4 regions of the Streptomyces sp. NPDC002742 genome follow, and region 4 is predicted to be linked to each of the others. Evidence: riboswitches for the same ligand, from Rfam matches in the RefSeq annotation. Region 4 holds a riboswitch; each other region holds the start of a gene.
What was found. A riboswitch is a leader RNA that binds a small molecule or an ion and turns the genes downstream of it on or off. The one in region 4 is predicted to bind thiamine pyrophosphate.
Positions count from the first base shown of each region.

Region 1: another riboswitch for thiamine pyrophosphate. It lies ahead of thiO (glycine oxidase ThiO); the one in region 4 lies ahead of thiC (phosphomethylpyrimidine synthase ThiC).
Region 2: another riboswitch for thiamine pyrophosphate. It lies ahead of ACFYW8_RS04955 (purine-cytosine permease family protein); the one in region 4 lies ahead of thiC (phosphomethylpyrimidine synthase ThiC).
Region 3: another riboswitch for thiamine pyrophosphate. It lies ahead of ACFYW8_RS27660 (thiamine ABC transporter substrate binding subunit); the one in region 4 lies ahead of thiC (phosphomethylpyrimidine synthase ThiC).

Region 1 is NZ_JBIAQF010000008.1:306,816-313,797, reverse strand. It holds gene pknB (Stk1 family PASTA domain-containing Ser/Thr kinase) at 1-928, opposite strand, end outside; gene ACFYW8_RS17125 (thiazole synthase) at 1,290-2,084, opposite strand; gene thiS (sulfur carrier protein ThiS) at 2,088-2,288, opposite strand; gene thiO (glycine oxidase ThiO) at 2,285-3,451, opposite strand; TPP riboswitch at 3,449-3,562, opposite strand; gene ACFYW8_RS17110 (hypothetical protein) at 3,615-3,992, shown strand; gene ACFYW8_RS17105 (NAD(P)/FAD-dependent oxidoreductase) at 4,025-5,263, shown strand; gene ACFYW8_RS17100 (Rv2175c family DNA-binding protein) at 5,328-5,699, shown strand; gene thiE (thiamine phosphate synthase) at 5,791-6,450, shown strand; gene metF (methylenetetrahydrofolate reductase [NAD(P)H]) at 6,619-6,982, shown strand, end outside.
Region 2 is NZ_JBIAQF010000002.1:485,138-492,119, reverse strand. It holds gene ACFYW8_RS04970 (glutamate decarboxylase) at 303-1,667, shown strand; gene ACFYW8_RS04965 (phospholipase) at 2,131-3,498, opposite strand; gene ACFYW8_RS04960 (alpha/beta fold hydrolase) at 3,609-4,442, opposite strand; TPP riboswitch at 4,798-4,892, shown strand; gene ACFYW8_RS04955 (purine-cytosine permease family protein) at 4,884-6,284, shown strand; gene thiD (bifunctional hydroxymethylpyrimidine kinase/phosphomethylpyrimidine kinase) at 6,352-6,982, shown strand, end outside.
Region 3 is NZ_JBIAQF010000016.1:97,161-104,142, reverse strand. It holds gene ACFYW8_RS27680 (LOG family protein) at 1-259, shown strand, start outside; gene ACFYW8_RS27675 (LAETG motif-containing sortase-dependent surface protein) at 447-1,103, shown strand; gene ACFYW8_RS27670 (ABC transporter ATP-binding protein) at 1,215-2,237, opposite strand; gene ACFYW8_RS27665 (ABC transporter permease) at 2,238-3,977, opposite strand; gene ACFYW8_RS27660 (thiamine ABC transporter substrate binding subunit) at 3,953-5,050, opposite strand; TPP riboswitch at 5,127-5,232, opposite strand; gene rlmN (23S rRNA (adenine(2503)-C(2))-methyltransferase RlmN) at 5,273-6,379, opposite strand; gene ACFYW8_RS27650 (carboxymuconolactone decarboxylase family protein) at 6,699-6,982, opposite strand, start outside.
Region 4 is NZ_JBIAQF010000006.1:203,137-210,118, forward strand. It holds gene ACFYW8_RS12575 (LysR family transcriptional regulator) at 1-97, opposite strand, end outside; gene ACFYW8_RS12580 (DUF1801 domain-containing protein) at 361-723, shown strand; gene ACFYW8_RS12585 (VOC family protein) at 729-1,115, shown strand; gene thiC (phosphomethylpyrimidine synthase ThiC) at 1,172-2,992, opposite strand; TPP riboswitch at 2,985-3,141, opposite strand; gene ACFYW8_RS12595 (YibE/F family protein) at 3,213-4,730, shown strand; gene ACFYW8_RS12600 (SsgA family sporulation/cell division regulator) at 4,813-5,250, opposite strand; gene ACFYW8_RS12605 (IclR family transcriptional regulator) at 5,351-6,088, opposite strand; gene ACFYW8_RS12610 (DUF5326 family protein) at 6,639-6,851, opposite strand.

The DNA of each region.
Region 1 (6,982 bases), on a different contig from region 4:
AGCGCGGGATCACGCTCGTACGGTCGTCGGCGTTGTCGTGGCCCACCGACAGGGCACCGGGCGGCACCGCGTCGAGCTGCTCGGCGGTGAGGCCGGCGCGCGCTTCGAGGACCTGGCCGAGCAGCGCCACGGCGTCGGCCGGGCGGACCTCGGGATTGCGTGCGGTCGCCGCGGTGACCAGCTCGTCCAGTGAGTACGCCATGCCCGGCACGACGGCCGACGGTGGTGGCACGTCGGCGTGAAGGTGCTGGTAGAGGACCTGTGCGGGGGAGTCCGCGGTGTACGGCTTGGCGCCGGTGAGCATCTCGTAGAGGACGACTCCGCAGGCGTAGACGTCGACCCGGGTGTCGGAGGTGCCGTGCTCGATCTGCTCGGGGGCGAGGTACGACACGGTGCCGAGGACGGCGCCCGTCGTGCTGGTCACCGTGTCCACGGCGCGGACGAGGCCGAAGTCCGCGACCTTGACCCGGCCGTCGTCCCCGATCAGGACGTTCTCCGGCTTCATGTCGCGGTGCACGAAGCCGGCGCGGTGCGCGGCACCGAGCGCGGCGAGCACCGGCTCCAGGATGTCGAGAGCGGCCCGGGGCTGCAGGGCGCCGCGCTCGCGCAGCACGTCCCGCAGGGTGCACCCTGCGATGTACTCCATGGCCAGATAGACGTACGACCCGTCCGCACCCTGGTCGAAGACCTGCACCACGTTGGGGTGCGCCAGCCGTGCCACCGACTTGGCCTCGCGGATGAACCGCTCGACGAAGGAACCGTCGGCGGCCAGCGTCGGGTGCATCACCTTGAGGGCGAGCACGCGGTCGAGGCGGGTGTCCAGGGCCCTGTAGACCGTGGCCATCCCGCCCACCGCGATCCGTGCGTCGACGCGGTAACGGCCGTCGAGCACGTGTCCGACAAGGGGGTCCTGAAGGGTCGTATCCACGCAGGTGAGTCTACGAGCCGCCACCGTCACGACGCCCCGTTCGGCGGATACCGGGGCCCGACTGCAGCCGAGCTGTGACGCACATCGCACGCACGAAGGTCCGTTCATCGCGCAGATGTCCGATCAGGTCCCGTTCGCCACCGCAAGGCCACAACGCGACAACCTGCGCCGTCACGGAACCCGTCCACGACCGGCCGCCGCGTTCACCACCGCGCGGTCCGCGCATGACACCAGACGCACGTCGCAAGGGGCGCACTCGGGAGCGCGCGGACACCACGCACCCGCGGCGCCCGCCCCCGCGGGGGGCCCGCCGCGCCCGTCCGGCCGGAAACCGACGTTCCGGCGGTACGTCGGCAGCTGATCAGAACGCCGGGCGTTCCGGGTCCAGCGCCGCCGTGCCCTCCACGGGAGAGGACGCGTGGGCGAAGTGCCGCCGGGGGATGCGCCCCGCCCGCCGCGCCAGGCGCCCCGCCTCCACGGCGTGCCGCATGGCCTCCGCCATCAGCACGGGCTCCTGCGCCCGCGTCACCGCCGAGGCGAGCATGACCCCCGCACACCCCAGCTCCATCGCGAGCGCCGCGTCCGACGCCGTACCCGCCCCCGCGTCCAGGATCACCGGCACGCGCGCGTGCTCGACGATCAGCTGGAAGTTGTGCGGGTTGCGGATCCCGAGCCCGGACCCGATGGGTGAGCCGAGCGGCATGATCGCCGCGCAGCCGACATCCTCCAGCTTGCGCGCCAGCACCGGGTCGTCGTTCGTGTACGGCAGCACGGTGAAGCCGTCGTCGACCAGCGTCTCCGCCGCGTCGAGCAGTTCGATCGGGTCGGGCAGGAGGGTGCGCTCGTCGGCGATGACCTCCAGTTTGACCAGGTCGGTGCCCAGCGCCTCGCGCGCCAGCCGGGCGGTCAGCACGGCCTCACCGGCGGTGTAGCAGCCGGCCGTGTTCGGCAGGACGCGGATGCCCAGCCGGTCGAGCACCGACAGGACCGAGCCGTGCACGGACGCGTCCACGCGCCGCATCGCGACCGTCGTCAGCTCCGTGCCGGACGCCACCAGGGAGCGCTCCAGCACGTCGAGGCTGGGCGCACCGCCCGTCCCCATGATCAGCCGGGAAGCGTAGGCCGTACCACCGAGGACGAAGGGATCGTCGGCCATGGGTCAGCCTCCTTGGACGGCGGTGAGGACTTCCACGCGGTCGCCCTCGGTGAGGGAGGTGGACGACCACTGCGCGCGCGGGACGACGGTTTCGTTCAGGGCGGCGGCCACTCCGGCCGGTGCCGGGGTGAGCGTCGCGACGAGCGCGTCGAGAGCGGTTCCCGCGGCGATCCGCTGCCGCTCCCCGTTGACGACGATGTTCATGCGGGCTGCTCCGTGAGGGCGGTGGCGCCGAAGCGCAGGGGCGTGAAGGGGCGGGCTTCGGCGGGGAGTTCGCCGGTGGCGAGGGCATGGGCCATCGCGTCGCCGGTGACGGGTGTCAGGAGCACGCCGTTGCGGAAGTGCCCGGTGGCCAGCAGCAGTCCGTCCAGTGCCGTCGGACCGAGCAGCGGCGCGTTGTCGGGGGAGCCGGGGCGCAGCCCGGCACGGGTCTCGGTGAGCGGCAGCTCGGTGATCCCGGGGACCAGCTCGTGGGCGTCGCGCAGCAGCTCGTAGACGCCGCCCGCCGTCACGGTGGTGTCCCAGCCCAGCTCCTCGCTGGTCGCGCCGACCACGAGCTCGCCGTTCCGGCGCGGCACGAGGTAGACGTGACTGCCGCGCACCACGGCCCGCACGGTGCGGTTGAGGAAGGGCGCGTACCGCTGGGGCACGGTCAATCGCAGCACCTGCCCCTTGACCGGGCGCACCGGCGGCCGGGCGTCGTCGGGGACGCCCGCCAGCCGCCCGCTGAGGCTGCCGCCGGCGAGCACCACCTGGCCCGCGGTGAGTTCGGTGCCGTCCGTGGTGACCACTCCCGCGGCCCGGTCCCCCGCGAGCGCCAGGCGCTCCGCCCAGGTCCGGTGCAGGACCACTCCGGCCCGCTCGCACGCCGTGACCAGGGCTGCCGCGAGGCGCCGCGGGTCGATCTGGTGGTCACCGTCGACCCGAAGACCCCCGCGCACGCCCGGTGCGAGCATCGGCTCCAGGCGGCGGCACTCACGACCGCTCAGCCACTCCGACTCCAGCCCCGACCGGACCTGCAGAGCGTGCAGTTCCCGCAGGTGGGCGCGGTCGTCGGCGTCCAGCGCGACGGCCAGCGTGCCGCACCGGCGGTATCCGAGATCCTGGCCGGTCGCCTCGGTCAGTTCGGCGGCGAAGTCCGGATAGCGGCGCGCGGAGGCGAGGTTGAGACCCAGCAGGGTCTCCTCGCCGAAGTGCAGTTCCGTGACGGCGGCGAGCATTCCGGCCGCGACCTGGGCGGCCCCGCCCCCCGGCTCCGGGTCCACGAGCGCGGTGGTGAACCCGCGTTGCGCGGCCCGCCAGGCCGTCACCAGACCGATGATTCCGCCCCCGATGACGAGGACGTCTGACGAACGCGTGGGCGACATGGGCGTCCAGCCCCTCCCTTCGCCGGCATGACCCGGATCAGGTTCGTACGGTCGGAGGCCGCCCCAGCCTCCCTCTCAGCCCGGTGCGTCCGGGCTCCCGCGAGTGCTTTACGTTGGCCACCCTAGCCCGCCCCGCTCCGTCTCAGTAAGGGAGCCTCCGCCCATGGCACGACCGCTCGACGGCCTCGTCCTCGCCCCCGTCGCCGACCAGGCGCCGGGCCAGGTCGGCACCCGCACCCGGTTCGCCTACCACGAGCGGGACGGCACGGTCTGGGCCGACTACGCGGGCGGCGACATCGTCCGCGGGCACCTCGTGGGCACCCGTGAGGGCGACCGCCTCGACTTCCGGTACGTACAGCTCAAGCGCGACGGGACCACCGCCTCGGGCCACTGCGTGTCCCTCGTCGTGGAACTGCCCGACGGACGCGTGCGGCTGGAGGAGACCTGGACGTGGGAGTCGCGGAAGGGCGCGGGGACGAGCGTGGTGGAAGAGCTGCGCGAGACGAGCCGTGTGGAACAGGTCACCGAGCACGTCCGCTGACTGACGAACGGTCAGGTGTCTATGGTGATCAGGTGAGTGAGCAGACGCAGGCACGGTCTCAGTCGCAGGGGCCCACGGCACGGCGGGTCGTCGTGGTGGGCGCGGGCATGGCCGGGGTGCAGACCGCGGTCGCCCTGCGCGAGCAGGGTTTCAGGGGCACCGTCACGCTGATCGGCGCTGAGCCGCATCAGCCGTACGACCGGCCGCCGCTGTCCAAGGCCGTCCTGCTGGGCAAGGCCGAGGGCTCCGCCTTCGACATCGACTTCGAGGCACTGGACATCGACCTGTGGCTCGGCCGCGAGGCGCTCGGCGTGCGCCCCGGCGACCACGAACTGGACACGGCCGCGGGGCCCGTCCCGTACGACGTCCTGGTCGTCGCCACCGGCGCCGAACCGATCCAGCTGCCCGGCGCCGAAGGCGTGCCCGGAGTGCATCTGCTGCGCACCCTGGACGACGCCGACCGGCTGCGTCCCGTTCTCACCCGGCAGCACGACATCGTGGTGGTCGGCGCGGGCTGGATCGGCGCCGAGTTCGCCACGGCCGCCCGCGAGGCGGGCTGCGCGGTCACCGTCGTCGAGGCCGCCGACCGGCCGCTCGCCGGCGCCCTGCCCGCCGAGGTGGCCGCCCCGATGGCCGCCTGGTACGCGGACAGCGGGGCCACGCTGCGCACCCACGCGCGCGTGCAGCGCATCGAGCCGGGCGCGGTGATCCTGGACGACGGCTCCCGGGTGCCCGCGGGCGCCGTCGTGGTCGGGATCGGGGCGCGGCCCGCGACCGCCTGGATCGCCGGCTCCGGCATCGAACTCGGCGCCCACCGCGAGATCGTCGCCGACGACCACCTGCGCACCTCCCTGCCGGACGTCTACGCGGTCGGCGACTGCGCCTCCTTCCCGTCGGGACGCTACGAGGACCGGCTCCTCGTCCACCACTGGGACAACGCCCTCCAGGGCCCCCGCACGGTCGCCCTGAACATCGTCGGAGAGGCGCCCGCCGCCTACGACCCCGTGCCGTACTTCTGGTCCGAGCAGTTCGGCCGCTTCGTGCAGTACGTCGGCCACCACGCGCCCGACGACACCCTGGCGTGGCGCGGCGACCCCTCGGGTGCCTCCTGGTCGGTGTGCTGGCTCCGCGAGACCCGTCTGGTCGCCCTCCTGGCGGTGGGCCGCCCGAGGGATCTCGCCCAGGGCCGCCGGCTCATCGAGGCGGGCGCCCTCATGGATCCGGAGCTGCTCGCGGACCCGTCGAGGCCGCTGAAGGGCGCCACGGCCTGATCCGTCACCCCAGGTCGGACGCCCTTGGCTTCCGACTGTCGGTCCGGGATGGCAGGCTTGTCCCGTGACCGAGATTGACGCAAAGATCGATGCTCTCGTCCCCGCCTGGCTCACCCTCCCCGATATTGCCGAACAGTTCGGCATCGAGGTGACGCGCGTCCGGCAGCTGGTCAAGGACGGCCAGCTGATCGCCGTACGCCGTGGTGAGAACCGCGCGCTGCACGTCCCCGCCGACTTCATCGACGCGGACGAGCAGAAGGTCGTCAAGGGCCTGGCCGGCACCCTGACGCTCCTGAGGGACGACGGCTTCTCCGACGAAGAGGCCCTCGAGTGGCTCTTCACCCCCGACCCGAGCCTGCCCGGCACCCCCGCGCAGGCTCTGAGCGAGAATCGCGGCACGGAGGTGAAGCGCCGCGCCCAGGCGCTCGCCGTCTGACCTGAACGCGACCGTCCGGCACGGGGAGCGCGGCGGCGGGACCATCCCGGCCGCCGCACTCCCCGCGCACCGACCAACGGGGGATCCACGAATGCCCGAGAACGCCGCCACGACCAGACAGGGCCGGCTCGCCGACGCCCGCGTCTACCTGTGCACGGACGCCCGCAGGCGGCAGGGCGACCTCGCCGGGTTCCTCGACGCGGTCCTGGCGGGCGGCGTCGACATCGTGCAGCTGCGCGACAAGGGCATGGAGGCGGGGGAGGAACTGGAACACCTCCGGGTCTTCGCGGACGCCTGCGCCCGGCACGGCAAGCTCCTCGCGGTCAACGACCGGGCGGACGTGGCGCACGCCGTCCGCGCCGACGTACTGCACCTGGGCCAGGGGGACCTCCCGGTTCCCGCGGCCCGCGCGATCCTCGGTGACGAGGTGCTCATCGGCCGTTCCACGCACGCCGCGAACGAGGCCGCGGCCGCCGCGGTCCAGGAGGGCGTGGACTACTTCTGCACCGGCCCATGCTGGCCCACCCCCACCAAGCCCGGCCGGCACGCACCCGGTCTGGACCTGGTCCGCGCCACGGCCGCGCTCGGCACGGACCGCCCCTGGTTCGCGATCGGCGGCATCGACCTCGGCCGGCTCGACGAGGTGCTCGAAGCGGGCGCCCGCCGCGTCGTCGTCGTACGGGCGATCACCGAGGCGGACGACCCGGGCGCGGCGGCGGCGGAGTTCGCGAAGCGGCTGCGCGGGGCGTAGACGCGGCGGCCGCCCGCACGGAGCCTCGCGGCAGGGCCGCTGCCCAAGGCTGTCCAGGGGTGCCCGTGCGTGTCCGCGCGTGTCCGAGGGGTGGACAAGAAATCGACAGATCGGACAAATGCCAGCGGTTCGGTTGGGGGGCCGACGCCCTCTGGCTAACCTGCGAGTATGGCCCTCGGATCTGCTTCCACCAGGACTGATCGCGCACGCACCGTGCGCGACATGCTCGCGACCGGCAAACAGACCTTTTCCTTCGAGTTCTCGGCGCCGAAGACCCCCAAGGGCGAGCGGAACCTGTGGAACGCCCTGCGGCGGGTCGAGGCCGTGGCGCCCGACTTCGTCTCCGTGACCTACGGAGCCGGTGGCTCCACGCGGGCCGGCACGGTCAAGGAGACCGAGCAGATCGTCCTCGACACGACCCTCACCCCGGTAGCGCACCTCACCGCGGTCAACCACTCCATCGCGGAACTGCGCAACATCATCGGGCAGTACGCGGACGCCGGCATCCGCAACATGCTCGCCGTGCGCGGGG
Region 2 (6,982 bases), on a different contig from region 4:
GCCGCTCCCGAGCGGGGAAGGAATGCGGGTTCGTACCGCAACCCCAGCGACCGACCCCGCCCGGCACCGTCCCTTGAAGGCTTCGTGGCGGACGGTACGGCTGTCGCCGACCGATCCGGCCGGAGCTGCGGATCGGACCCTCGTCGCCCCGGCCTTCGACCGGAGGACGAGGGGGCTCTTGCCACCACGTCCAGGTCGGCTCGCGGTGGCTCGCGCCTCAACCGAGCCCGCAATGTGTTCACGGCGCACGGGTGCGGCGTGTCCGTCGTCGAGGCAGGCTCCGGCGCTGTTTGAATCGCCGTATGACTAAGCGCGACGACGCGGCTCTGTTCGGTAACCGGTTCCTGACCGCGCCCGCCCCCTCGACGACATTTCCCGAGGAGGGCATGGCCGCGACAGACGCAATGAGGCTGCTGGACGCGGACCTCGCCATGGAGGGTGACCCGCAGCGCAACCTCGCCACGTTCGTCACCACCTGGATGGAACCGGAAGCTCAGCGGATCATCGCCGAGAACCTCCACCGCAACTTCATCGACCACGCGGAATATCCCATCTCCGCCGAGATCGAGCAGCGTTGCGTGCGCATGCTCGCCGATCTCTTCCACGCACCGGGCGGCACGACCGGATGCCGGACCCAGGGCTCGTCCGAGGCGATCATGCTCGGCGCGCTGTCGCTGAAGTGGAAGTGGCGGGAGCGCCGTCAGGCGGCCAACCTGTCGGTCGACCGGCCCAACCTGGTCTTCGGCGGGGACGTCCACGTCGTGTGGGAGAAGTTCTGCCGCTACTTCGACGTCGAGCCGCGGATCGTGCCGCTCGCCGAGGACAAGTACACGATCGGCCCGGAGGACGTGGAGCCCCACCTCGACGAGAACACGATCGGCGTCGTCGCGGTCCTCGGCACCACGTTCACCGGCCACAAGGACGACGTCGTCGGGATCGACAAGCTCCTGCGCGACATCCGTGAGAAGCGGGACCTCGACATCCCTATTCACGTCGACGGCGCCAGCGGCGCGTTCGTGTGGCCCTTCCTCTACCCGGACTCGAAATGGGACTTCCGGCTGGAGCAGGTGCGTTCGATCAACGTATCGGGACACAAGTACGGCCTGGTGTACCCCGGCATCGGCTGGCTGGTCTTCCGCGAAGAGTCAGACCTGGCCAAACACCTCGTGTTCCACGAGAACTACCTGGGCAAGACCGACGCGACGTTCACGCTGAACTTCTCCACCGGCGCGTCGATGGTGCTCGCGCAGTACTACAACTTCGTCCGGCTCGGCCGCCAAGGCTACACCTACGTCATGAAGATGATGCAGGAGAACGCCCAGGCGCTCGCGGAGAACCTGCGCAGCGGCGGTCGTTTCGAGGTGATCGGCGGCAACCTCGAGCAACTGCCGCTGGTCGCTTTCCGCCTCGCCGGCCGGCACGCCTACGACGAGTCCGACGTCGCCTGGCAGCTCTCGGCCGAGCGCGGCTGGATGGTGCCGGCGTACACGCTCCCGCCCAACGCGGAACGGGTGAAGATTCTGCGCGCCCTGGTCAAGGAGACCCTGAGCCGCGAGCAGATCGACCGCCTGAGCCAGGACATCGCCGACGCGTGTCGCACTCTGGACAACAAGGGTGCGACCCATGGCATCGAGCGGGCCCAGGTCAAGCGCGGCACCGGCTACTGAGGCGACGCCGCCACCCGCGCGAGCATCACCGTCGACAGCCGTCACAGGCCGACCGGCCCGCCCACAAGGCCCCGCTCCAGGCCCTGGCACAGGCCGTGTGCCAGGCCGCGTGTCTGGCCGCGTGTCTGGCCGCGTGTCTGGCCGCGTGTCTGGGTACATCTCCACCTGAATGGGCCGAGATGCGTGCAGGCGGCAGGGAAGGCCCCATCCCCCGGCAGGCATGGGGGTGGAACCGGGCGTCGAGGCCGGGCAAGGCGCGGTCCGTGAGAGAGACCGGTCCGCGCGTGCGAAGCAGCCTACGGGGAAGTCACTGTTGACGTGACGACCGTCCCGACCCATCTGTCGCACTCGGTACCCACCACGACGCGCCATGGATCGGGGTCCGGCTCGTCGGTTCCGCGAGTCTCGCGTCGGCGGCTCCCCCCGGGTGGGGCGCCCTCCGAGACTCGCGGTCGCGGGCGGCCTACGGGTAGACGTACGTGTTCAGCGTGTTCACCGCTGAGGCTGGATCGCCCAGGTCGTAGCGGTCCACGGCGAGGTAGTTGGGCTTCTTGCGGGCGGCCGGCCGGCAGAAGCGGCGGGCCCGGTCGGCGAGCTTGGTGTTGTCCGTGCCCGCGGTTCCGGCGATGGTGGCGTCGCGGAAGTGGTTCATGACGAACAGCGGGCGGAAACCCGGCTCGGTGCGGGTGAGCGGTACGTTCGTGCCCGCGTCGTACCAGCGGCTGTAGCAGGACCAGTCGGAGGAGCCGAGGCCCGAGCCCATGGACCAGTAGTTCTCGACGGTCCACTCACGCTGGTACATGACGCCGAAGCTGTCGCGCGTGAGCCCCGCGGACTCGTCGGCGGAACGGCTGTGGTCGGTGAAGATGAGCAGGCGGTGGCCGGCGGCGGTCAGCTCGGCGAGCTTCGGCCAGCCCTTGTCACGCACGCCGGTCAGGTCCGGACGGTAGAGGACGTCGGACAGACCGTTCACCCGGGCGAGTTCGGCGCGCAGGACGCCCGGGTCGACGTAGTCCTCCATGAACACGGTGACGAACTGGTCGGGGTGCTGCTTGAGGAAGTCGACCATGCGCTGGAGGTCGACCCAGAGCGCGACCGGCTTGCTGACGAGGGTGCAGCTGTCGTGGCAGAGGATGGCGCCGTCGGGGGTCTGGTGCAGGTCGAGCATGAACCCGCGGACGCCGTCGGTAAGTTGCCGGCTGATACCGCGGGTCTGATTGGGCACCAGGTTGACGAAGGGCGGGGCGAATCCGCCGTCCACGCCGTTGGCGTAGGCATTGTGGGCGGTGAGGAACGTGACCTGGTCCAGGGTGCGTTGGTCCTGCGGCGGCATGGGGCGGGTCGCGGGCTCGACCGGGGTGAGATACCAGGACGCGAGTCCTCCCGGCGGGCCGATCACCAGCTGGGCCGGGTAGTTGGCGCCGTTGGACCTGTCGGCGAGTGTCAAGTACCGGTCCGTTCCCGGGGCCTTGAGCGTGTACTGGTCGGCGCCGTTCGGGGCGACCTCCCACGAGGCGTCGGCGCTCGTACAGGCGACCGTCCGGGCCTGGTCGCCCGAGCGGCCCAGACAACTGCCCGCGGTGTCGGCGCTTTCGAGCACCGAAGAGGAGCCGTTCCGGCGCAGAGTCCACTGCTGGTGGTCCTCGTTGCCCCTGGGATTGTGCTGGACGACCGCGCCCGCGCTGTCGGCGGCGTTCAGTCCCGTGGTGGCGCTCTGGACGTAGTAGGCGCCCCCGACGGGGATCTCGGCGGCGCCGGCCGGAGCGGGAACGGCGAAAACGGTGCTCAGTACGGCGGTGGCGGCGAGCAGGGAGCGTCGGCTCGGTCTCATGGCACGTGATCCCTTCCTATGGGGACCATGAGCATGCCATGTTGCGGGGAGTCATCAGAGGCTCAGGCCAACGCGGTTTCGGCGCGCGGCCGTTCATCCTCGGGGCGAGGTCAGGCGGTGCCGTACGCGGTACCGGGGTGCTCGATCCGCGTGGCGAACGCGGCGATGTCGGCGACCACGCGTTCGGGCTGTTCCCAGTGGACGACATGGCCGGCGCCCTCGTAGGCGACGAAGGCCGCGCCGTGGACGGCGTCCAGGATGGTCTGCTGGTCCTCACGGGGCAGGAACTCGTCCTGTTCGCCCCAGATGACGAGGGTGGGCACCAGGATGCCCGCGAGGGTGCCACCGAGGTCGGCGTCGAGGAGACCGCGCGCGGTCTCCTTCCAGACGTACGCGGGGAGTTTGAGGTTCTCCTCCACCATCGTCTCGATGAAGCCCCGGGCGATCGGGCGGGTCGCCGTGCCCGCCAGGAAGTCCTCGACGAACGCGCGGGGCACGGGGTCGGAGAGATCTTCCAGGGACTTCCCCAGCGCGGCCGCCGCCGGCTTGTCCGCGAGGGTGCCGGGGACGCCGAGCAGAACCAGACCCGCGATGCGGTCGGGGTGACTGCCCGCGACGATCCGGGCCGGTACGCCGCCGCTGGACGCCCCGACCAGGATGGCGCGGGGGATGTCGACCGCGTCCAGGAAGGACACCAGGTCGGCGGCGAAGTCGTCGGGATCGTAGCCCTCCGCGGGCCGGTCGGCATCGCCGTGTCCGCGCTGCGTGGGCGCATAGCCGTGCAGGGACGCCGGCAGGCGCCTGAGAAGGGGCTCGAAGGACCACCAGGAGTCGGCCAGACCGTGCACGAGGACGACCGGTGTACCACTGGGGTAGCCGGCTTCGGCGTACGGGAGGGTGGGCCCTTCCCGCAGTTGCGCGGACTTCAGGGAGATCACGGTCACGGCACTCTGCCTCCTTCCGCCCGGCCACCGGGGTCCGGGAACCCTGGAACGGAGAGCGAGCGGCGATCACTTCCGACAGTACCGAGGGGCGACGCGCGGCGCCCCGCGAAAGGCCCGGTCGGGGCGCTCGGACGAAGCCGACTGTGCCGGCGGGCACTGGCCCGGGTGGGTGACTCCAGCACCGCGGACGGCCATCTCGGCCGTGCGCAGGGGCCGCCCTGCACAGGAGCCGCCCTACGCAGGGACCGCCGAGCACGACAGCCGTCGTGCTCGGGAGCCGTCCTGCTCGGGAGCCGTCGCGCACGGGAGCCGTCGTACCCACGACCTGGGGGATGGGGTTAATGTGTCCGTCGTAGTACCGGACACGGGGTGCCCCGTCCGAGGGCTGAGATCACACCCGTCGAACCTGAACCAGTTCGTACTGGCGGAGGGATGTCTTCCATGCCATTGGCGCATGTTTCCGACGGGCTGCCCGTCGACGGCCGGCCCGCCGTCTTCGACGGACGGATGCCCGCCGCTCCCGGCGACCTGCGGGTGGAGGGACACGGCATCGAGCCGGTCCCCGAGAACAACCGGTACGGCGGGGCCGGGCGCCTGTTCACGGTGTGGTTCGCTCCGAACCTGACGATGACGGGCGTGTTCACCGGCACCATCGGTATCGCGCTCGGTCTGGACTTCGCCACCGCGCTGGCGGCTGTCGTCCTCGGGACCGTGCTCGGCGCGCTGCCCACCGCCTACCTCAGCACCTGGGGCGGCCTCACCGGCACTGGCCAACTACCGCTCGCACGGCTCGCGTTCGGCCGCGCCGTGGTGCTGCCGGGGATGCTCCAGTGGCTGTCCTCGGTCGCCTGGGACGCGCTGATCGGCCTGTTCGGCGGGGACGCGCTGGCGCGGCTGTGCGGCTGGCCGTTCTGGCTCGGCGTGCTCGTGATGATGCTTGCCCAGGGGGCGCTCGGCGTCCTCGGCTACGAGGCCATCCACCGCCTGCAGATCGTGATGACGTTCGCGCTAGCCATCGCCTTCGCGGTGATCGCCTGGCGCATGCTCGACGGCGTCCACCCGGCCGCGACAGGGACGGCGACCGGCGCCGATCGCGCGGGCGCGTTCGTGCTCACCAGCACCATCGCGCTCAGCCTCTCGCTGTCCTGGGCGCCGTACGCCGGTGACTTCAGCCGCTATCTGCCGCGTACGACGTCCCGACCGCGGATGTTCTGGTGCACCCTGCTCGGCCTCGTCGCGTCCTTCGTCGCCGTGCAGGTCCTCGGGCTGTGGGGCGCGTCGGTGCTGACCGACCAGACGGCGGCGGGCGTGGACGCGCTGCTGGGCGGCGGGGCCGCGGGCGCGTTCGGGTTGCTGGCCGTGGCACTGGCGGCGGTGTGCAGCAACGCGATGAACGACTACAGCGGTTCACTCGCCCTGCAGACCCTGGGCGTGCGGATACCGCGCCCGGTGGCCGCCGCCCTGGCCGCCGGGCTCGGTTTCCCGCTGGTGCTGTGGATGCACGCCGCCGACACCACGGCCCGCTTCCAGAACGTGCTGCTGTTCGTGGGGTATTGGATCCCCGGGTTCGTCGCGATCGTCGTCGTCGACTGGATCGCCCGCGGGCGGGAGCGTGGGGGCGTCCCGTTCGACGTCGCCGCCGAGATCTCCCTTCCGCGCCCGGTATGGCCGTCACTGGTTGCCTTCGTCGCGGCGTTCGGCGCGGCCGTGCCGTTCATGGACACCGGCCTGTACGTCGGTCCGGTGGCCGAGGCGCTGCACGGCGCGGACCTCTCCTACTACGTGGCGTTCCTCGTCGCCCTCGCCCTCTACGCCCCGCTCCGGCTGCGCCGCCGCGCCTGAGGGCCCTTCGTCGCTCCGCCGGTCGAGGGCCCCACGCCCGAAGCCGTATCCGAGAGGAACAACTCCTGTGACCACGCCGCCCCGCGTCCTGACGATCGCCGGATCCGACTCCGGCGGTGGCGCCGGGATCCAGGCCGACCTGAAGACGATGCTCGCGCTGGGCGCCCACGGCATGAGCGTGCTCACCGCGGTGACCGCGCAGAACTCCGTCGGTGTGCAGGGTGCTTGGGAGCTGTCCGAGGAGGCTGTGCGCGCCCAGTACCGCAGCGTGGTCGACGACATCGGCGTACAGGCCGTGAAGACCGGGATGCTCTCGTCGCCCGGCCTGGTCACGACTGTCGCCGAGTTGCTGTCCGACGTGGGCGCCCCCGTCGTCGTGGACCCGGTGAGCGTCTCGAAGCACGGGGACCGGCTGTTGGCCGACGACGCGCTGGACGCCGTACGGACCCGGTTGCTGCCGCGGGCGACGGTGGCCACCCCGAACCTCGACGAGGTCGCGCAGCTCACCGGGGTGAAGGTGAAGGACGAGGAGGGCATGCGCGGGGCCGCCGACCGGCTGCTCGCGTTCGGTCCCCGTTGGGTGCTGGTGAAGGGGGGCCATCTGCCGGGTCAGGCCGTCGATCTGCTCACCGACGGAACGGCGGAGCACTGGTTGCGCGCGCCGCGGCACGACAACCGGCACACGCACGGCACCGGTT
Region 3 (6,982 bases), on a different contig from region 4:
CTCGAACGCGGGTGTCGTCTTCCTTCCGGGCGCCGCCGGGACCGTACAGGAGATCTTCGACAACGCCACCCCCAACTACTACGGGTCGAGGGGCGAGCCCACCCCCATGGTCCTGGTGGACCGCGCGCACTGGACCGAGAAGTACCCCGCCTGGCCGCTGCTCAAGTCGCTGGCCTGCGAACGGGCGATGGAGTCGCGAATCGCGCTGGTCGACCGGATCGATGACGCTCCGGAAGCACTCAAACACTTCGGAGGTTAACAACTCGGCAAAGCCAACAGCAAGACGGGGCATACGCATTGACAGCCCTTAGGCTGCGCTTATAAACCTGTGAAACTCCTGGGGGCGCTGTTGCTGGAATGATTCGCAGCAAACCCCCCAACACCCCCCGCAGTTGCGCAACCTGTGAAGGGCAATCGTGTCCATATCTCGACGCACCGCACGAACCGTGCGAATCCTCGGCGTTGCCTCCGCCTCTGCCGCGCTCGCGCTCGGCGTCGCCGGCAACGCACTCGCCTGCAGCATCGGTGACTTCGAGGCTGTCGCTTCCTGCGACGGCGCGAAGGCCATCGTCACCGTGTCCGACAGGGACACTACCGCCAACAAGGCCACCATCACGGTCTTCCTCAAGACTTCGGGTGGCGAAAACAAGCAGGTCGGCTCCGGAGACGTCACCGGCCAGCAGGACGGCAAGGCCTCCGTTGCCATCACGCTCACGGAGGACTGGGTTCCCGGGGGCGAGTACCGGGCCCACATCGATGTCCCGACCCGCGTCAACGCGGACAAGGATGTCAAGTCGGTGCCCTCCGAGGCCTGCGCCCCGAAGTCGGAGTCGCCGTCCCCCTCGGCGAGCCCGAAGCCGTCGGAGGCCCCCTCCTCGGAGGCTCCCTCGAACTCGGCCAGTCCCTCCGACTCGGAGAGCAGCGCCGCTCCGGCCACCCCGGGCGACAACCAGCCGTCCGCTGCCGCCGGTGAGTCCAACCTCGCCGAGACCGGTGCGAACTCCAACACCCCGATGATCGCCGGCATCGCCGCCGCGTTCGTCATCGTCGGTGGCGGAGCGGTCTTCTTCGGCATGCGCCGCCGCGGCGCCTCGAAGGCCTGACCCGCGTCCTGAACGACCGTGTGGCCCGCCCCCGTCGAGGGGGCGGGCCACACGGCTGTCCGGGCGGGTCCCTCGCTCGGCCGCCCCGATTCCCGGGAGCCCCGGCGGCGCCTACGCCCCGAGGAGGACGATCTCTTCGGCGTCGAACTCCACCCCGACCACGTCCCCGGGTTCCGGCGCGTCCCGCAGCGCGCACGCGGCCTCCAGCCGGGGCGCGCCCTCCGGCTGAAGCTGTACGGCGACGTGTGTGCCCCGGAAGGTGCGTGCGGCGACCGTGCAGCGCAGCCCGTCGTCCGCGGCCACGAGCCGTACACCGGCGGGCCGTACGAGGAGCGTGCCGGGCCCCTGGGCGGCGCCCTCGGGTACCGGGACCTTGCCCCAGGGGGTGTCGGCGGCCGTCGCGCCCACCGTCGCCCCGACCACGTTGTCGAAGCCGAGGAAGCGGGCCACGAACGCGTCCGCGGGACGCTGCCAGACCTCAAGTGGCGTACCGGACTGGGCGATCCGCCCGTCGCGCATGACCACGACCCGGTCCGCGAGCGCGAAGGCCTCGCCCTGGTCGTGGGTGACGGCGAGCACGGTCGTACCCAACTCGCCGAAGAGGTCGCGCAGTTCGACGACCAGCCGTTCGCGCAGTGAGCGGTCGAGCTGGCCGAGCGGTTCGTCGAGCATCAGCAGCCGGGGGCGCGGCGCGAGGGCGCGGGCCAGTGCCACCCGCTGCTGCTCGCCGCCGGAGAGCGAGGCGACGGCACGGTCCCGCGCTCCGGGCAGACCGACGAGGTCGAGCAACTCCGCCACCCGGGACGCCTGTCCGCTCCTCGACGTGCCGTGCATCCGCAGCCCGAAGGCCACGTTGCCGCCCACGTCCCGCTGCGGGAAGAGCTGATGGTCCTGGAACATCAGGCCGACGCCCCGCTTGTGCGCTGGAACGGCCGCCTGGTCCCGGCCGTCCAGCACCACACGGCCCCCGTCCAGCGGCTGGAGTCCGGCCACCGCCCGCAGCAGCGTGGACTTGCCGCTGCCGCTCGGCCCGAGCACGCACACGATCTCGTGCTCGGCGACATCGAGGTCGACGGCGTCGAGCACTGCCCGGCCGCCGAAGCGTACGGTCGCGCCCCGCAGGCTCAACAGCATCTAGAACTCCCCGGTCCGGTCGGTCCGTACCCGCTCCAGCAGCAAGAGCGCCACCGCGCACACCACCATCAGAATCGTCGAAAGGGCCATGGCCTGGCCGTAGTTGAGATCGCCCGCGCGCCCGAGCAGCCGGGCAACGGCGACCGGCAGCGTCGGGTTGTCGGGCCGTGCGACGAAGACGGTCGCCCCGAACTCCCCGAGGGAGACGGCGAAGGCGAACCCGGCCGCGATCAGCAGCGCCCGCCGCACCATCGGCAGATCGACCTCGCGCCACACCCGCCACGGCGACGCCCCGAGCACGGCAGCGGCCTCCCGCAGCCGCCCGTCCACCGCCCGCAGCACGGGCAGCATCGTCCGTACGACGAAGGGGACACCCACCAGCGCCTGCGCCAGCGGCACCAGGATCCAGCTGGCACGCAGATCCAGCGGCGGCTCGTCCAGGGCGATCAGGAACCCGAAACCCACGGTCACCGCCGAGACGCCGAGCGGCAGCATCAGCAGCGCGTCGAAGCCCCGCATGAGACGGCCGGCGCGCCGGGTGAGGGCCGCGGCGGCCAGACCGCCGATCAGTACGGCGATGGCGGTGGCGGCGAGCGCGTACTCCAGCGAGTTGCCGACCGCCTCGATCGGGGCGACGAGGAAGACACCTCCGTCGTCGTGGGTCAGCGCCCGGTAGTAGCTGAATCCCGGTGCGCCGAGGGACCGCTGGACGAGGACCGCGAGCGGCAGCACGAGGAGGACCGCGATGCTCGCCAGCACGCCCGCGAGGAGCCCCCACTGCCCGGCCCCGCGCGGCCTGCGCGCCGTCGTCTCCGGGGCCACCAGACGCAGCGCGGTCTCCCGGCGGCGTACGGTCGCCGCGTGCACGGCGAGGATCGCCCCCACCGCCACGAACTGGACGATCGTGAGCACCGCCGCCGTCGCGAGATCGAAGATCTCGGAGGTCTGCCGGTAGATCTCGACCTCGAGGGTCGAGAAGGTGGGGCCGCCGAGGATCTGCACCACACCGAACGAGGTGAAGGTGAAGAGGAAGACCATGAGTGCGGCGGCGGCCACGGCCGGCCCGAGCGCCGGCAGCGTCACCCTGCGCCAGGCCGCGAAGCGGGAGGCGCCGAGCACGCGGGCGGCCTCTTCCTGGCGCGGGTCGAGCTGCGACCAGAGCCCGCCGACGGTCCGTACGACGACCGCGTAGTTGAAGAAGACATGCGCCAGCAGGATCGCCCACACCGTGGTGTCCAGGCGTACGCCCCACAGCTCGTCGAGCAGCCCGCCCCGGCCGACCAGCGCGAGGAACGCCGTGCCGACGACCACGGTCGGCAGCACGAAGGGCACCGTGACCACGGCCCGGAGTATCTGCTTGCCCCTGAAATCGAAGCGCGCGAAGACGTACGCGCCGGGGAGCGCCACCAGGAGCGTGAGCGCCGTCGAGGCGAGCGCCTGCCAGGTGGTGAACCACAGCACGTGCCGGATGTCCGGCCGGGTCGCCACGTCCCAGATCCGGCCGAGCTGCCATCCGCCGTCCCCGTGGAGCCCGCGCGAGACGATCGCGGCCACGGGGTAGGCGAAGAAGACCGCGAAGAACGCGACGGGCAGGGCCATCAGCGCGAACCGCGTCACGCCCTGCCCGCGCGCCTTTCCCGAAGCCTTGCCGTCCTCGCCGGTCCCGCCGCCCTCGCCGACCCCGTCGGCCCGGTCCGCGCCGTCCGCGCCGTCGGCTACTTCAGTACGAGCGAGGTCCACGACTTGACCCACTGGTCGCGATCGGCGGCGATCTTCGCGGGCGCCAGGATCTCGGGATCCTTGGCCTGCGGACCGAACCGGGTGAACTCCGCCGGCACCCGCGCCCCCTCACGCACCGGGTAGACGAACATGTTGAGCGGCATGTCCTCCTGGAACTCCTTGGTCAGCAGGAAGTCCAGGAACGCCTTGCCGCCCTTGGCGTTCTTGGCGTGGCTGAGCAGACCCGCGTACTCCACCTGCCGGAAGCAGGTGCCGGCCGCGACCCCGGTCGGGGCGGTGGTGGGCTTCGGCTTGGCGTAGATGACCTCGGCGGGTGGCGACGAGGCGTACGAGACGACGAGCGGGCGGTCGGCCTTGGCCTTCTTGCCGCCGGCGGAACCGGAGAACTCGTCGTTGTACGCCTGCTCCCAGCCGTCCACGACCTTCACCCCGTTGGCCTTGAGCTTCTTCCAGTAGCCCTGCCAGTTGTCGTCGCCGTAGTGCGCGGCGGACCCGAGCAGGAAACCGAGGCCGGGCGAGGACGTGGCGGCGTTCTCGGTCACGAGGAGATTCTTGTACGCGGGCTTGACCAGGTCGTCGAAGGACTGCGGCGGCGCCAGCTTGTGCTCGCTGAAGTAGGCCTTGTCGTAGTTGACGCAGATGTCGCCCGTGTCGATGGGGGTGACCCGGTGCTTGTCCTGGTCGGTCCGGTACTCGGGCATGACCAGGTCCGCGCCCTTGGCCGCGTACGGCTGGAACAGCCCGTTGTCGAGCGCGCGGGAGAGCAGGGTGTTGTCGACGCCGAAGAAGACGTCGCCCTGCGGGTTGTCCTTGGTCAGGATCGCCTTGTTGACGGCCTGCCCGGCGTCGCCGTCCATGAGGACGCGGACCTTGTAGCCGGACCGCTTCTCGAAGTCCTTGAGCACGCTCTTCGACACGAGCCACGAGTCGTGGCTGACGAGCGTGATCGTCTTCGAGTCGCCCGAGCCGGCGGTGTCGGACGAGCCGCACGCGGACAGCGCGGGCAGCGCGACGAGACCGAGCCCGACGGCCAAGGCCGCGAACCGCCTGCCGGCGCTGGTGGTGGTGCTCACTGATTCCTCCTGGGTGACCAGGAAGAGACGCGGCCCCGCCCGGGACCTCTGACGGTTCCCGGGCAGGGCGCAACAGCTTGAGTAATGACCGAACTTCCTACCCAGAATGACCTGGGCAAGGTTCAGAGGGTCTGCGGTCTGTCCCGCACTCTCAGCGCTGTGGCGCTCCCCTGTCGGAATATGAAGATGTCGGAATATGAAGGCGTACTGACCCGACTCAGACTACCGCTCGGTCGCGGCGAGCTGACCACACGCTCCGTCGATCTCCTGGCCCCGGGTGTCCCGGACGGTCACCGGCACGCCATGGGCCGCGATGGCCTCGACGAAGGCCTTCTCGTCCTCGGGCCGCGAGGCGGTCCACTTCGAGCCCGGGGTCGGGTTCAGCGGGATGAGGTTGACATGCACGGGCTTGCCCTTGAGCATCCGCCCGAGCCGGTCACCACGCCACGCCTGGTCGTTGATGTCCCGGATCAGGGCGTACTCGATCGACAGGCGCCGCCCGGACTTCGCCGCGTACTCCCACCCGGCGTCCAGCACCTCGCGCACCTTCCACCGCGTGTTCACGGGTACGAGGGTGTCGCGCAGCTCGTCGTCGGGAGCGTGCAGGGAGATCGCGAGCCGGCACTTGAAGCCCTCGTCGGAGAACCGGTTGATGGCGGGGACCAGCCCGACCGTCGACACGGTGATACCGCGCTGCGAGAGCCCGAGCCCGTCCGGCTCGGAGTCGGTGAGGGCCCGGATCGCCCCGACCACCCGCTTGTAGTTGGCGAGCGGCTCGCCCATCCCCATGAAGACGATGTTGCTCAGCCGCGCCGGACCGCCGGGGATCTCGCCGTCGCGGAGCGCCCGCATACCGTCGACGATCTGGTGCACGATCTCGCCGGTCGACAGGTTCCGGTCGAGGCCGGCCTGTCCGGTGGCGCAGAAGGGGCAGTTCATCCCGCAGCCCGCCTGCGAGCTGATGCACATGGTCACCCGGTCCGGGTAGCGCATCAGCACGGACTCGACGAGCGTGCCGTCGAAGAGCCGCCACAGGGTCTTGCGGGTGGTGTCCTGGTCGGTCGACAGATGCCGTACGACCGTCATCAGCTCGGGAAGCAGTGCCTCCTGGAGCTTGCCGCGCGAGGCGGCCGGGATGTCCGTCCACTCGGCGGGGTCGTGCGCGTACCGGGCGAAGTAGTGCTGCGAGAGCTGCTTGGCACGAAACGGCTTCTCACCGATCGCGGCAACAGCCTCTTTGCGCTCGGCAGGCGTGAGATCGGCAAGGTGCCGCGGCGGCTTCTTGGCTCCGCGCGGCGCTACAAAGGTGAGTTCTCCGGGCTTAGGCATGGCTGTACCAGTGTCGCAGATCGAATGGTGTGACCTGGGGCCCGAACGGTGGGGTGGTGGCCGTCGCTCCCCCGGGTCCGTCCTCGGGCCGCCGCGGGACGGCCCGAGGGCGCCCATGAACGCCCTGGGGGACACCCGCGAACGGCCTACCGGCCACGAGCCGGCCCACTGCGAGCCCCGCGGGGACCCGGGGCCCGGTGGACCCGGCAATCCCGGCCGGCCCCGCGGACCCGCAATCCCGGCCGGCCCGGCAGACCCGGGACCCGGGTTCCGAAGTCCGGCCGGCCCCGGAACCCGGCCCGAGCACCCTCGGTCTCGGTCAGGCGAACTGGCCGGGACGGTAGCTGCCCGCCGGCTGCTGGACGATCACGTTTCCGCGGTTGAAGGCGTTGATGATCGAGATGCAGCACACCAGGGCGGCGAGTTGCTCCTCGTCGTAGTACTTGGCGGCGTTCGCCCAGCACTCGTCCGTGACACCGCCGGCCGCGTCGGCGATCCGCGTGCCCTGCTCCGTCAGCTCCAGGGCGGCCCGCTCGGCGTCGGTGAACACCGTCGCCTCGCGCCAGGCCGCGACCAGGTTGAGGCGCACCGAGGTCTCCCCCG
Region 4 (6,982 bases):
CCCGCCCGGTCGTGATCAGCAACCGCTCGGCGGTCCGGCCGAAGTGCAGTTCCTCGGTCAGCGTCAGGAAGGCCTCGACCTCCAGTCGCTCCAGCATGAAACCCCCAGCGTTAAATCTGGCTCAACGATTGTATGACGATCACGCCTTGATGGCGCCTGCCCTGCGGCGGATCCTGGAACACGTCCACCCGGCCCTCGGAGAAGAGCCGACGAGTCCCACGGACACCCGAGCACACGGCCGCCGAGACGTCCGAACGCAGCGACACGGGCAGGCAGGCCCAATGCGGTCGCGCACAGACACAAAGGCACATCGGAGCTCGCATCCACCCACCCACCGCACCCCTCCTGAACGGGACCCGCATGAACTCCTCGGACATCACCTCCTACCTGAACGATCTCGACGGCCCGCTGCGCGACGTCGGCGAGAGGACCAGGTCTGTCATCGACTCGGCCCTCCCAGACGGCTCCGGTGCGCTGTGGCACGGCCATCCCACCTGGAGCCTCGGAGACAAGCCGGGTCAGACCCCGATCTGCCTGCTCAAGGCCTACAAGTCCTACGTCACCTTCGGCCTCTGGCGTGGCCAGGAAGTGGCCGATCCATCGGGCCGGCTGGTCGCCGGAGCCCGCCACATGGCCTCCGTGAAGCTCAGCAGGTCCGCCGACGTCGATCCCGCCCTGTTCAGCGAGTGGCTTCGCCTCGCCGTCGCCCTGGAGACGAAGTGACCACCGTGCGTGTCAAGGCGTTCGACCATCTGGTGCTCAACGTCGAGGACGTCGAACGGTCCCTGGCCTTCTACACCGGACTGCTCGGCCTGGCACCCGTACGCGTCGCCGAGTGGCGGGGCGGCCAGGCCCCGTTCCCGTCGGTGAGAATCACCGCGGAAACCATCATCGACCTGGTCGCCCATGCCCGCGGGGAGTCCAACGTCGACCACATCTGTCTCACCGTGGAACCACTGGACTGGAACGAGGTCATCGCGTCGGGTTCGTTCACGGTGATTCAGGGCCCCGTGGAACGCTTCGGCGCGCGGGGCACCGCCACCTCGGTCTACGTCCAGGACCCCGACGGCAACACGGTGGAACTGCGTTGGTACCCGCAGGACACCGCGCCATGACCGGCCGAGGGACGTGGTCCGGGTGTGCGCCCCGGACCACGTCCCTGTGGAGCGGCTCAGTCGGCCAGTGGCAGGTACACGCGGTTGCCCGCCTCGGCGAACTCCTTGGATTTCTGGAGCATCCCCTCAGCGATCTCGTCGGCTGATACCCCCTCAGTCGCCGCACCACCGAACCGCTCCGTGATGCTTTGGCTGATCTTCATCGAGCAGAACTTCGGCCCGCACATGGAGCAGAAGTGGGCCGTCTTGGCAGGTTCGGCCGGCAGGGTCTGGTCGTGGAACTCCCTTGCCGTGTCCGGATCGAGAGCCAGGTTGAACTGGTCCTCCCACCGGAACTCGAAGCGGGCGTCGGAGAGCGCGTCATCCCAATCCTGTGCACCTGGGTGCCCCTTGGCGAGGTCGGCTGCGTGGGCGGCGATCTTGTAGGTGATGACGCCGGTCTTGACGTCGTCACGATCGGGCAGGCCCAAGTGCTCCTTGGGCGTGACGTAGCAGAGCATGGCCGTGCCCCACCAGGCGATCATCGCGGCACCGATGCCGGAAGTGATGTGGTCGTACGCCGGCGCGACGTCCGTCGTCAGCGGGCCGAGCGTATAGAACGGAGCTTCATCACAGATCTCCTGCTGAAGGTCGATGTTCTCCTTGATCTTGTGCATCGGGACATGCCCCGGGCCTTCGATCATCGTCTGTACCTGAAAACGCTTCGCGATCGTGTTGAGTTCCCCGAGCGTCCTCAACTCCGCGAATTGCGCTGCGTCGTTGGCGTCCGCGATGGAGCCGGGCCGCAGACCGTCGCCGAGCGAGTAGGTGACGTCGTACGCGGCGAGGATCTCGCAGAGCTCCTCGAAGTTCTCGTACAGGAACGACTCCTTGTGGTGCGCGAGGCACCATGCCGCCATGATCGAGCCGCCACGCGAGACGATGCCGGTCTTTCGGTTGGCGGTGAGCGGCACGTATGCCAGGCGAACGCCCGCGTGGACCGTCATGTAGTCCACGCCCTGCTCGGCCTGCTCGATGACCGTGTCCTTGTAGATCTCCCAGGTCAGCTCCTCGGCCCGGCCGTCGACCTTTTCCAGCGCCTGATAGAGCGGCACCGTACCGATGGGGACGGGGGAGTTGCGCAGCACCCATTCGCGCGTGGTGTGGATGTTGCGTCCGGTCGACAGGTCCATGACCGTGTCGGCGCCCCAGCGGGTCGCCCAGGTCATCTTCTCGACCTCCTCCTCGATGGAGGAAGTGACCGCGGAATTGCCGATGTTGGCGTTGACCTTCACCAGGAACCGCTTGCCGATGATCATCGGCTCGATCTCCGGGTGGTTGACGTTCACCGGCAGCACCGCCCGGCCGGCGGCGATCTCCTCCCGTACGACCTCGGTGTCGACGTTCTCGCGGATCGCCACGAACTCCATCTCGGGCGTGATCTCGCCGCGTCGCGCGTACGCGAGCTGGGTGACCGCCTGCCCGGCACGTCCCCGGCGCGGCTGGCGCGGCCTCCCGGGGAAAACGGCGTCGAGGTTGCGCAAGCCCCCGCGCGGGGATGTGTGCTTGATCCCGTCGTCCTCGGGGCGGACAGGACGGCCCGCGTACTCCTCGGTGTCTCCGCGGGCGATGATCCAGCTCTCGCGCAGCGGAGCCAGTCCCCTGCGCACCTCGGTGTCGACGGTCGGATCGGTGTACGGGCCGGAGGTGTCGTACAGAGTCACGGACTGACCGTTGGTGAGGTGCACCTGGCGAACCGGCACCCGCAGATCGGAACGCGTGCCCCCGAGGTACGCCTTGTGCCAGCCGATGGACTTCCCGGCCTCGCCGTTCGGGGACGGCGGCGAAGCCCCGTCCGTCTGACTGGAGGCAGACGTGCGTACATCTTTGTTGGTCATGAGACCTACTCCCTACGCCGGCATTACCCGGTAACAGGTTCAGCGGTCGACGCAGCGGCTTCCGTTCGTCGATGTTTCATGTGAAACATCGCGAAGACGGAGGTCAGCGCCCTCTCAGCCCGGTGCTCCGAGCTCCCGCGTGTGCAAAGGTGCCTCCACGCTAGCGTCATATTTGGCGCGGTGAACAGAGGGCCCTTGCCGTCCTTGCGATGATCGGGCGGTGACAACCACCCAGCAGCACCCGTTCCCGCCGCCCGAGCCGCCGCGGCGCCCGGGCTCCGACGACGGCCATGGGCACGGCTCCGGCAACGGGCATGGTCATGGACACGGGCCGGGTGGTGGACCTGGTCCCGGACCGGGCAGTGATCACCACGGTCCCGGCGGCGGACACGGGCCGGATCCCGTCGGTGGCCATGGGGAGGGTCCGAGCGCCGGGCACGGGCACTCGCACAGCCACGGTCCCGCCGCGCCGGTCTCCAAGCATCTGCGCAAGGTCATCGCCGCGGTGCTCATCCCCTTCGCAGCCGCGGTGGCGGTGGGTCTCGTGGTGCTGTGGCCCGGCGGCGCGCCTTCCCACCAGCGCACCGGTGTCGGATTCGACCGGCAGACCCAGCAGGCGACTGTCACCAGGATCGACCAGGTGGACTGCAAGTCCGTGAACGCCTCCGCGGAAACCCCGACGGGCGACACCTCCACCGCCGAGGGATCCTCCGCTCAGCGGCAGGCAGCGGGTAGATGCAAGAAGGCGACGGTCCGGATCGACACCGGCAAGGACAAGGGCCGTACGTTCTTCGAGATCGTTCAGCCGGATCAGTCACGGCAGTTGCATCAGAGCGAGAAGGTCGTCGTCGCGTACGAGCCCTCGGCTCCCAAGGATCTCCAGTACTCGGTCACGGACGCGAACCGGAAGCTGCCCCTGGCGCTGCTCGCCCTGATCTTCGCCGTGGTGGTCGTGGTGATCGGTCGGATGCGCGGCGTCATGGCGCTGGTCGCCCTGGCCATCAGTTTCATGATCCTGAACTTCTTCATCCTGCCCGCGATCCTGCAGGGTTCGAACCCGCTGCTCGTGGCCGTTGTCGGATCCAGCGCGATCATGCTGATCGCGCTCTACATGTGTCATGGTCTGTCGGCCCGGACATCCGTGGCGGTGGTCGGCACCCTTCTCTCACTGGTGCTGATCGGTCTCCTGGGCTCGGTCTTCATCGACTGGGCCGTACTGACCGGCAACACCGACGACAGCACCGGCCTGATCCACGGTCTGTACCCGTCCATCGACATGAGCGGCCTGCTGCTGGCCGGAGTCATCATCGGCTCGCTCGGCGTCCTCGACGACGTGACGGTGACGCAGACGTCGGCGGTCTGGGAACTGCACGAGGCGAATCCCACGATGGGCCGGCGTGGCCTGTACCGCGCGGGCATCCGTATCGGCCGCGACCACATCGCGTCGGTCGTCAACACGCTCGTCCTGGCATACGCGGGCGCCGCGCTGCCGCTGATGCTGCTCTTCTCGATCGCACAGAGCAGCGTAGGAACCGTCGCCAACAGCGAACTGGTCGCTGAGGAGATCGTGCGCACCCTGGTCGGATCGATCGGTCTGGTCGCAGCGGTGCCGGTGACGACCGCGCTGGCCGCCCTGGTGGTCGCCGCGGACCGTGAAGGGGCCGAACCCGTCCCCGTTCAGCCCTCGGCCGCCAGGACGCCGGCACGGAGCGGGAAGGGACGCCGCCGCAAGCACTGAGCCGTCCACCGGAAGCGCTGAAACCATCCTGCATGGACGCCCCTTGTGAGGAAGCGTTACTCCGCTCCGGACTGCCGAGGCTTCAGCCCGCGCTCTGCTCCTCCGCGAGGATGCGGTCGAGCGCCTCGTCGAGGGAGGTGTCGAAACCCGCGAGGGAGCGCTCCTGACCGAGCGGCACCAGCTTGTCCGTCCGGTCGAGAAACGCGACGAGCGGCGCGGCCCCGGACCGGAACAGCGCGTGGTCCCCACCGACCTGAAGCCGGATCAGCACCTCGCCGAACGCCTCCGGGTCGGCCGGAGCGATGTGCACATCGCCGTCACCGCACGGCCTGCCGACTCCGTCGATCAGCAGCTCCCGCCCGAACACCCAGGTCACGGGCGCGTCGCCGGGCAAGTGGAAGGTCAGCCGCACGGCGTACGGATCACCGGTCTCGTATCGCAGCTCGACCGGAATGCGGAAGGACAGCTCCTCGGACACGAGGAAGCTCATCATGACCTCTGCCTGCACCGACTCGCGCATCGCCTACCCCGTCGTTTGCCATCGCCTGGCCAGGAATCATCCCCCTGACACTGCTGGAAATCTTGCTCAACGTGCATGCCGCATTACAAGGAGTGAGTTTTCAGATACTGATAGAGATGGCGAGTGTTCCTAGCAGCCTGCCGACTTCGCTCTGCAACTTCCGTGCCGCGGGCAGCAGTCGGTCGACCTGGTGGGAAGGGAGGGAAAGCGCCACGGCCGCTGCCGAGCTGCCCGCGGTGACCGGGATCGCGGCACAGACCGTGCCCAGCGCGTACTCCTGGCGCTCAGTCACCGGTTCCATCCGCCCCGTCCGTTCCAGGCGTCGCAGCAGCCGATCCTTGTCACGCACCGTGTAAGGAGTGATCGGCTGCACCGGGTAGCGGTCGAGGTGGTCACGCCGGGACTCGTCGTCCAGCTGGGCCAGCAGACACTGGCCGATGGCGTGGGCGTGCCCGGTCTCACGGAAGTCGGCCCACTCCTTGACCGCGGGGTTCGCCGGGGTGTCGGCGACACACATGACCTCGATCTCGCCGTCGCGGTAGACCGCGTAGTACACGGGTGCGCCGAGCGCATCGCGCCAGTGCGCGAGCGTGTCCCTCACCGTGCTGCGACGTTTCTGCTGGGCTCCGCTGCTGCTCAGCCGCTCAGCGGCCTCGCCGAGGAAGAACAGCCCTCTGTCACGGCGCAGATAGCCCTCGTGAACCAGAGTGCGCAGCAGGTGGTACGCGGTCGGCAACGCGAGTCCCGCCTCCCGGGCGAGCTGCTTGGCGGGCGCGCCCTGCTCACGCGAGGCGACGGCCTCCAGCAGACGCATCGCCCGCTGGACCGAGCCGATCAGGGTGGTCGGGTGAGAGTCCAGAGGACCGGCCTCGGGCTCCGCGGGAGGGGTGCGGGCGAGCCGTGCCGTCCCCGCGACCGGGGAGGGCGAACCGCGAGTCACCGACGGCCTGCTGCCCCCGGTGAGCCCTTCCGTCGGCGAGATGCGCCGAGCGGGGGCCTCCACCGTCGGAGTTCGAGGAGGCGCCGGCTCCCTGGGCGGGGCCGGCGAGGTGCGTGAAAGCGGCGGCTCCCCCGGCGAGGTACGCGGCTGGAGCGGTGCAACGCGTGCCGCCGCGGGCGTGCCCGATCGCCGGAAGGGTGGAGCGACTGATGGTGCGGGTGCGGTGTGAACCATGGCCAAGGGGCACTCCGTAGCGCGAGGAGGACCGCCCGTGCGGGGAGACACGGGAGGGGGCTGTGCGCTGCCCGCGGGGTCGACCCCGCGGGTTCCGGACTCTAACCGCCAGTCACCGCTCGCATACGGCCTCGCCGGAAAACTTCCCCCGCCCGAGGGAACCTTGGGTTCCCTTTCCCCTTTTTCCGTTACCTCCCGCCCACCCTCTCGCGCCTCACCAGTCGCTGTGCGAGGAGGAACTCGACATGAACTTCCGCACGATGTAGATCAGCCCGCCGACCAGCGCGACGAAGATGAGCAGCTTGAAGAGCAGGCCGATGAGGAAGCCGACGACGCTCGCTATCAGAGTGCCGAACACCACCAGGGCGATGACCGGCACCGCGACCCACTTCACCCACCACGGCATACCGTTGAAGATCTCTCGCATCGCCCTGTCCTTACCTCTCCTAGCCCGTGGCCCCGACGCCGGGACACTGATTCCGGGTTCTCTGATGTCTCGCATCCGATGCTAGGCCGGAGAGGGGGAGGTGCGGTGGCCTCGCACCCCTTGTCCTCCCC